2 regions of the Alteromonas sp. S167 genome follow, and region 2 is predicted to be linked to the other one. Evidence: predicted binding sites of a transcription regulator. Region 2 holds the regulator's gene; the other holds the start of a gene.
The links. Region 2 encodes FNR, which switches genes on or off when oxygen is low (the NO sensors DNR and NnrR bind a similar motif). Its sites were predicted from a motif close to TTGATCTAGATCAA; they were not measured.
Positions count from the first base shown of each region.

Region 1: apt (adenine phosphoribosyltransferase) is a predicted target of FNR. The motif match lies at 1,973-1,986, and genes of this name have one in related genera.

Region 1 is NZ_JAZETR010000006.1:1,220-5,619, reverse strand. It holds gene dnaX (DNA polymerase III subunit gamma/tau) at 1-1,351, opposite strand, end outside; gene apt (adenine phosphoribosyltransferase) at 1,386-1,922, opposite strand; gene V7R35_RS10415 (HvfC family RiPP maturation protein) at 2,291-3,052, opposite strand; gene V7R35_RS10410 (HvfB family MNIO-type RiPP peptide maturase) at 3,049-3,900, opposite strand; gene V7R35_RS10405 (HvfA family oxazolone/thioamide-modified RiPP metallophore) at 4,015-4,400, opposite strand, start outside.
Region 2 is NZ_JAZETR010000011.1:11,386-15,785, reverse strand. It holds gene ttcA (tRNA 2-thiocytidine(32) synthetase TtcA) at 1-119, opposite strand, end outside; gene uspE (universal stress protein UspE) at 236-1,159, opposite strand; gene fnr (fumarate/nitrate reduction transcriptional regulator Fnr) at 1,297-2,037, opposite strand; gene V7R35_RS15570 (sulfite exporter TauE/SafE family protein) at 2,087-2,746, opposite strand; gene ccoS (cbb3-type cytochrome oxidase assembly protein CcoS) at 2,749-3,003, opposite strand; gene V7R35_RS15560 (heavy metal translocating P-type ATPase) at 3,005-4,400, opposite strand, start outside.

The sequences.
Region 1 (4,400 bases), on a different contig from region 2:
CAACGTTATGCCCTACGACAGAACTATCACTATCATCGGCAACTGGAGCCGTTGAATTGCCATGGACGTTAGTGTGTTGTACTTCGCTTACTGATGTTTGAGCGCTTGTATCGCTTTCAGTGTTGTGATTTGCAAGAGTTTCGCTTGAATGCGCTTCCTCTTGCTTACTGACGTTTCCCGGGCCACCACTTGGGTCGTGGCTATTAACAGGAAGAGTTTGCTCGCTTTGGTGAGTCTCTATTGCACTTTGAGTATCACTTAATGGCACGGCTGGCGCAAAAGTCATCATCCGCATAAGCGTCATTTCAAATGCGCTTTTTCCGTCAGCAGCAAAGGGTAGATCCTTTTTACCTTGCAACGCAATTTGATATAAAAGTTGAACCTGCTCAGCGGGTATGCCTTTCGCTAACTGATAAATTGCTTTAGCCGAGGTTGTCTCTAATTTACACGCTTCAGGAACCCATTGGGTTAACGCAATTTGATGTAGCAAACTTGCTAGTTCGCTATGAACGTTGCTGTAATCAGGTGCTTGTTCAGCAATCTCAGTTACTAATTGCATTACATCAGCGGGCCGTTTATTAACAACAGCGTGAACCACTTTTAGTAACTGATTTTTATCCATTAAACCGAGCATGTCGGTCACGACTGAGGCGACAACGTTGTTTCCGCCTTGCGCAATAGCTTGGTCGGTTAAGCTTAATGCATCACGCATACTACCTTGTGCAGCCCGGGCTAATAGCGAAAGCGCTTGGGGCTCAAAGGGTAGATTCTCTTGCTCAAGAATATGCGTTAACTGCCCAACAATTTGTTCGCGCGACATTGCTTTCAAATTAAATTGTAAGCAACGCGATAGAATCGTAATGGGTAGCTTTTGTGGATCAGTTGTCGCAAGTAGAAACTTTACGTGAGGAGGTGGCTCTTCAAGCGTTTTAAGCAGCGCGTTGAAGCTGTGCTTAGAAAGCATGTGTACCTCATCGATAAGGTACACTTTGTATCTGCCGCGAGTAGGTTTGTACTGCACGTTATCAAGAAGCTCGCGAGTATCCTCTACTTTCGTTCTTGATGCAGCATCTATTTCTAAAAGATCAACGTAGTTCCCCTGCTCAATTTCTTTACAGGTATTACATTGACCACACGGGTTTGCACCCTGTCCTTCTTCGCAGTTCAAGCTTTTTGAAAAGATACGTGCAATGGTGGTTTTACCAACACCTCGCGTACCCGTAAACAAATACGCGTGATGTAGTCTATCGTTATCCAAAGCATTTGAGATGGCTGACACTACATGCTCTTGACCTACAAGCTCACTGAACTTGCCTGGTCGCCACTTCCTTGCTAATACCTGATAACTCATTATACCGTTTATTGCCTTTTCAAATTACAGACGATTATTCGCCTTCGAACTCGCAGATTGAATAGCTTTGAATATCTAATGCAGTCAGCTTTTCACAACCACCAAGATCTGGAAGATTGATGATGAAGCCAGCATGCTTAACCTCACCGCCTAGAGAGCGGATAAGTTTTGCTGAGGCTGCAATAGTACCGCCAGTGGCTAGTAGGTCATCGATAAGTAAAACTTTATCGCCCGGCTCAATGGCGTCTTTATGAATTTCTAATGTATCTGTTCCATATTCCAACTCGTAGCTTTCGCTTACTACTTCACGAGGAAGTTTGTTAGGCTTTCTTACTGGAACAAAACCGATGCCCATTTCGATCGCTAAAGGCGCACCGAAAAGGAAACCACGAGCTTCTGTGCCCGCAATTTTAGTAAATCCCATGCCCTGATATTTTTCAACAAGCAACGAGATACAGCTACTGAACGCTTTATGATCTTCTAAAACGCTGGTTACATCTCTAAATAAAATACCTGGTTTTGGATAGTCAGGTACGGTTTTCACTACTGATTTAATATATTCTGCAGTCACAATTTTGCCTTGAATGTCTGCGTTATAACCAGAAGGTGAACCAGCCGGCGATGATATGCATCAACGGAAACGCGATTAGAGTTGCTAGCGATGCTAGAAAGTACCACTTGTTATAGACTTCTTTGAAATCTGAATTGTCAGCCATTTGCACTACCTAAACAATTTTATGAACAAAAAAATGGTGCTAAATGTTAATCGAAAGCAAGCCCGATTGACAGCGCTAATATGACTGATCGGTCACTTTCAATACACTTAAAGGCTAAAGTTTAATATAAAGAGGATAAATGCAAAGTAAATAACTCACATTTCATATTTAGGGTAAGCGTAAAGCTGTCTGCTTTTTAAAAGCAAACATAGCATTACGAGTTTCATGCTGGCAGCAAAATACCTTTCTTAAGCATATCTTTAAGCGTTTGATGCATTCCTGCCCTTAGCGCATCTTCGGGGATTTGTGGCAATTGCTCGACAAGTAACGAGGCAAGCTCGTTAATATCTAACCCGTCTTCACTTTGCTCTAGTGTGTGGATCAAAATGGCTGTTACTGCGTTTAAGTGAACAAACTGAACGTCGTCCTCCTGATCGCGGTAAACTACATAAAATTGCTGTTCTGGCGATTCAGCTTCTGGCAAGTAGTCTGAGCCAATAAGATGCACTGGATAAGAATAAGCCGCTAAAGAAGCATAAGGCGAAACACGTACAGCACTTACTTCCATTGTATCTTCGAAGTAAGTAACCGATGGCACGTTCTTTCTTATGCTTACGTCGAGTTCTAACCATTCATAGTGGGCAAGCTGTGCAGCAAATTCCGGTAAATCGATATTTAAATGGGACGCTGTCGACAAGTACTCAACAAATTCTTTACTTATCTCAGCAAAATAAGGCGAACGGCATTCGTGTAATATAAAAAACTGACGAACTAAGGCTTCCCAACCTTTCTCTTCATGTTCGTTGATTACTATCTCTTTTAAAACAGGAAATGCAGTACTTACAAAGCCATCAATATTGTTGAAAAACAAAGACTGATAAATAGCCATTCGTCTTGCTTGGTCATCATTATCAGCATTGAACGCCTTGGGGTTTTTTATTGAATTAACAAAGCTTCTTTGTACCTCTTGGAAGTTATAGCTCATGCAACACTTCCTTTAAGTAACTCGCCACTAGATTGCAAACACGCCTGCTGTATATCTTTAATACGTTTTACTTCACCGAGTAACTTTTCCAATGGTGGAATATTAAAGTCGCGCTCTAGCAATGTTGGAAAAACACCATGGGTATTATAAGCGTGGGTCAATAAGTTCCATACCGGCTCGATAACATCCGCGCCATGAGTATCCACTTTAAGGTCATCGGCCTCGTCAAAATGCCCTGCAATATGGCCGTATACAATTTTATTTGTAGGCAATGCGCTGATGAAATCATTAGCATTATATTTGTGGTTGATACTGTTTACGTACACATTATTCACGTCTAACAACATCAAACAGCCCGACTCGTCCAAAATGGTCTTAGTAAAGTCGAGTTCAGACATTTGTTGACCGGGAGCCATGTAGTAAGAAACATTTTCAAGAACAAGTGGGCGCTCTAAAATATCTTGGACCTGTTTTATGCGACTAATCACATGTTGTGCAGCTTCTTCTGTGAATGGTATGGGCATTAAATCGTACATATGCCCTTCTCCACTGCAATAGCTCAAGTGTTCGCTGTAAAGTGAGATATTGTGGGCATCTAAGAATTGCTTGATGCGCTTAACAAATTCAATATCGAGTTTGTCGCTACTGCCAATAGATAACGATAGACCGTGAGTAGTAAAAGGTGCTTGTGAGCTAGCCTCCTGAAATTGAGTTTGATACTTACCACCAAGCGGGATCCAGTTTTCAGGTGCAACTTCCCAAAAGTCTACTTCGCTAGGTAATGTAGGTAGTAACTTCGCAAGCATTTCTCGTCTGAAGCCTAACCCTGCTCCACTAACATTTTTCATTATTTACTCCTCAACAAAGTTGCTCAGACAAAAATGGCCATCGATAGACGGCCATTTAATTAAAAAACACTACTCTATGCAAATGTTAAGAGTACTGCAGCTTTCGGTAGGGAATTACATGCTACCGCACTTACCTTCACCACATTTACCTTCTTTAGCTTTCTTGTCGCCGCCGCACTTACCTTCGCCACATTTGCCTTCTTTAGCTTTCTTGTCGCCGCCGCACTTACCTTCGCCACACTTGCCTTCTTTAGCTTTCTTGTCGCCGCCGCACTTACCTTCGCCACACTTGCCTTCTTTGGCTGACTTATCACCGCCACATTTACCTTCGCCGCACTTGCCTTCTTTTGCAGACTTATCACCGCCGCATTTGCCTTCGCCACACTTGCCTTCAGCTGCAAATTGGCTATAGCCTGATTCTAGCGACTGCATACCAAATGGATTTACGTCTGCTACTGCAACCGTAGACGCCAAAGAACCAATTACTACTGCACCTAACG
Region 2 (4,400 bases):
GCTTTACCCACGTTACGGCGAAGTCGCTTCTGAAGTTTGTTGAAATTATACTTTTGCTTGCTTTGTGCTGCGTTTGATACCGCATCGTTAGCACTAGCACTGGTTGTGCCTAAACTCATAATTAACTAGCTTGTTTCGTTCTAAAAACGCCATTATACAATAAAGCGTGTTTTTGAAACCATGGTTGCTGTCGTTAATTTATGCACATAGCGTAATAAAACGTTACTTACATTTTTTATTTAGCCAGTGGCGAAACAAAACCATCCGGCTTTATGGCTAAAACGTCACAGTTGAGTTCATCAATAACGTGTTCCGCAGTGTTTCCAATAAGTGCCGCAGATAGGCCTACGCGCCCCACAGTACCGATTATTACTAGCTCTGCATCAATATCTTTGGCAACTTGCGGTATCACTTTTTCAGGGAGGCCCTCTTTCACGATACACTTTTCATCGGGAACACCATATTTAAGCGCGTGTGCCTGCATCTCATTATTGTGGTGATTCTTAACCGCATTATGATAGTTCTCAGGGTCGAACTCTGGCACTTCAATGGCGACATTAAGCGGTGTTGTTGGATAGCTATTAACTAGATTCACATTGCCTTTGAGTAACGTGGCGTAGTCGTTTGCGATAAGTGTAATTTTATCATTTAGGGCAGCATGTTCATTGTCTTCGCTACCCACGTTAACTGCAGCGATTATCTCGCCGTTTTCCGGCCAATCGTGGTCTTTAACTAATAGTACAGGGCAGGGACATTTACGCATTAAATGCCAATCAGTTGGCGTAAATAGTACAGACGCCAAGTCATCATGTCGCTTTGTGGCTTTTACAACAAGATCAACCTTGTCGTTTAACGTATAGGAAATAATTGATTCGTAAGCGCGGTTGTTCCACTCAACCACAATATCGGCTTCTTGGAATCCTAAAGCATTCAAGTGGTTCTTTAACCACTTTGCTTGTTCATTGGTAACCGCGTCGCGCATTGACTCACGCTCATCGCCGCTTAACATTGTGGTCATGTCGTAAGAAAGGTCGTAAACCACTAACATAGCAGTAACCGAAGCGCCTGTTTTTGCGGCTAGTTCAAACGCCCGGCTTAACGCAGGCTGGCTGTCTCGTTCAGTATCAACAATCGCTAAAATATGTCTACACTCAATCATGTGATGTCCCGTTAAAACGAACCATATATGTTTAGTGTAAACGACAAACTCGAAAACGAAAGTTGAACTAGATCAATATTTTGCTAATTCGAAAGGTGATGGCTAGTGAACTTAAACATAAGTTCTTAAGTGCCCACCTATCCGTTGCACACAATACTCGGGCCGTTTAAAGCCTCTAGTTTCTCGTTTAAGCGGTCAAAGTTCTTGATAGTAATAAGTCTGCCGTCTACCTTAATAATATCTTCTTTTTGAAAACGACTGAGTAAACGACTAATTGTTTCTATGGTAAGCCCTAAATAATTTCCAATTTCGTTTCGTGTCATCGTTAGATGGAATTCACGATGTGAGAAACCACGCTCTTCGAAACGTTGTGATAGATGAGAGATAAAATACAACAAACGCTCTTCTGCTGTACGCTTATTGAGTAGCATGATCATGTCGTGATCTTGTTTAATTTCAGCACTCATAAAGCTCAATATTTGATGTCTTAGTTTCGGGAACTGCACCGACATTTCATCAAGAGTTTCGTAGGGGAGTTCACATACCATTGCCGTTTCCAGCGCTTGTGTGTAGCTTTGGTGTTTATTCTCACGCAGCGCGTCAAAGCCTATGATATCGCCTGGAAAATGGAAGCCAGTAATTTGCTCCTCGCCTTCGTTATTGGTTACAAAAGACTTAAAAGAACCCGTGCGCACAGCAAATAAAGAGCGAAATGTATCGCCCGTACTAATTAATATATCACCTTTGTGAAGGGGCTTTTTACGCTCGATAATGTCATCTAAAGATTCAATTTCAGTTTTATTCAGTGCCACAGGTAAACACAAATGGCTAAAACTACAGTTCTGACAGTGAATTGAAAACTGGCTTCCTGCGCTCATGACAAGACCTCACAATAGTTATGGTTATTTACCAATAATACCGCAAGCTTTAAAGGATTGCCCGATAAATCAAAAGCACTGAATATAAAGCCATTAACACCGCAATGACTTGTCGGGTAACAGTATGTTGAAAGCCACGTAAAAGAAGCTGGCTGCCTGCACTGGCGGCCAACAATGTTGGTAAGGTTCCCAGTCCAAAAAATAGCATTAACGCCGCACCTTGCGTTGCATTACCTGCGGCTAAAGACCACGTAAGTGTAGAGTAAACAAGGCCACAAGGTAGCCAGCCCCAAATAATACCGTAAGGAATGGCATGCATTGGTGATTTAAAAGGAAGAAACTTTTTAGAAACAGGTTGAAGCTTAGAAAACAAACCTTTACCAAACGATTCTAGTGCGGTTAAAACGGTCCACCACTTTCCTAGATAGCACGCTAATAACAACAGCATAATGCCGCTTAACAGCGTAAGAACATAATTTGCCAAAGGAATAAATTCAGACGCCATTTGGCCAATAGCACCGGTAAGCGCACCTGCAACGGTATAGCTAAATATGCGCCCCAAATTATAGGCAAATGTATAGGGAAGTGGGTTAGCATCCTTTGGGGAAACCATTCTTAGTGCGGCTACGATACCGCCACACATTCCAACGCAGTGCACACCGCCGGCAAGACCAATGAGAAACGCAGATAGATAGTTAATACCTTCCATATTTAGCGCTTCGATTCTTTATTTACTGTTTCTTGGTTTTCACTACCCATGTTTTGTTTTTCTTCTTGACGCTGCAAGGCTTTTCGCTGCTCAGCGAGTTTTTTCTCTTCAGGTGGAAGGTCGTCATCAAACAAAATACTGTAACCTTGACGATCTAAATCTTCAAATTGATTAGACTTTACAGCCCAGAAAAAAATAACAATTGCCAACGCAACGATAATGATAGCAATGGGGATAAGGACGTAAATTATGCTCATTCTATTTCCCTAAAAGCCTTGTTGAATTGGTTACAACAATAATACTGCTTAACGACATACCCACAACGGCCATCCAAGGCGATAAAAGCCCAGTAACTGCAAACGGTAGAACCAATACGTTGTAGCCAACAGCCCAGCCGATGTTTTGTCGAATCTTTTGTTTCACTTTGTGTGCGGTTTCAATCAGCTCAGGCACAGACAGAAGCTGGTCGCCCAGCAAAATAACGTCGGCGGCAGTTTTTGCAACATCAGTAGCGTTGCCAACAGCTATAGCAACATCTGCACTGGCAAGTACAGGAGCGTCGTTAATGCCGTCACCCATCATCATCACTTTTTTACCCTGTTGCTGCATTTCAACTACCGCATTGTATTTTTTGTCAGGTGTAAGCCCGCCAAGTGATTTAGCTATAGGTAACGATTGCGTAACTGTATTTACATTGTCCTGTGTATCACCGCTTAACACGACTAACTCATGAGTTTTTGACAGCACGTTAAGTGTTTCTTTCGTATCTTCACGAAGGCTGTCACTCACTACAAAAGCAGCCAACAGTCGACCGTTTACAGTTAAAAACACATTCGCATCAATGTTCACGTCTTGCGGCTCTACTTTGCAAAACAAAGCTGTACCCATTAAACATTTTGCTTCATTAATCACCCCAGCAATTCCGCCGCCAGGTGTTACTTCAAATTGGCTAACCGTAAATGCTTCAGCTTGATCATCAGGTACTTGCTTAGCGTTCTTTTCACTAGCAGTTTCAGGTGAAGTGGACTTTAAAAAGGCACTTGCAATAGGATGTTCTGAGCGAGTCTCTAGCGCTTGGGCAAGGGCCAACACATTTTGTGCATCCACACCTTCTGCAAACCATGTTTGTGCCAGTGTGAACTTGCCTTTGGTTAATGTACCTGTCTTATCAAGGGCAATAGTAGTTATGCTGGTTACCTGCTCTAACGCGTCTGCACGTTTAAGTAAGATACCTTGGCGATTAAGTTTGGCCATTGAACAAGTTAGTGCTGAAGGCGTAGCTAAGCCTAAAGCGCAAGGGCATGTCGCCACCAACACGGATATGGTTATCCAAAAGGCTTCTGTACTGCCTTGCAATGACCAGTATCCATAGGTACAAGCAGAAATAAGAAGCACGGCAACAACAAAATACCTAGAAAAGTTATCAGCAAGCTGTGCGGCTTTAGGTTTGTTGGCCATTGCGCTTGATTGAAGGCGAACTATTTCATTAACCAGCGCATGCTTTAGCGTTTTGGTTACTGATATTGTTAGGCTACCGTCTTGGCAAACAGTACCGCCGTATACAACGCTGTTTTGTGACTTCGATACCGGATTGAACTCGCCCGTTAGCATAGACTCGTCAACCGATGCGCGCCCCTCTATAACCTGGCCGTCA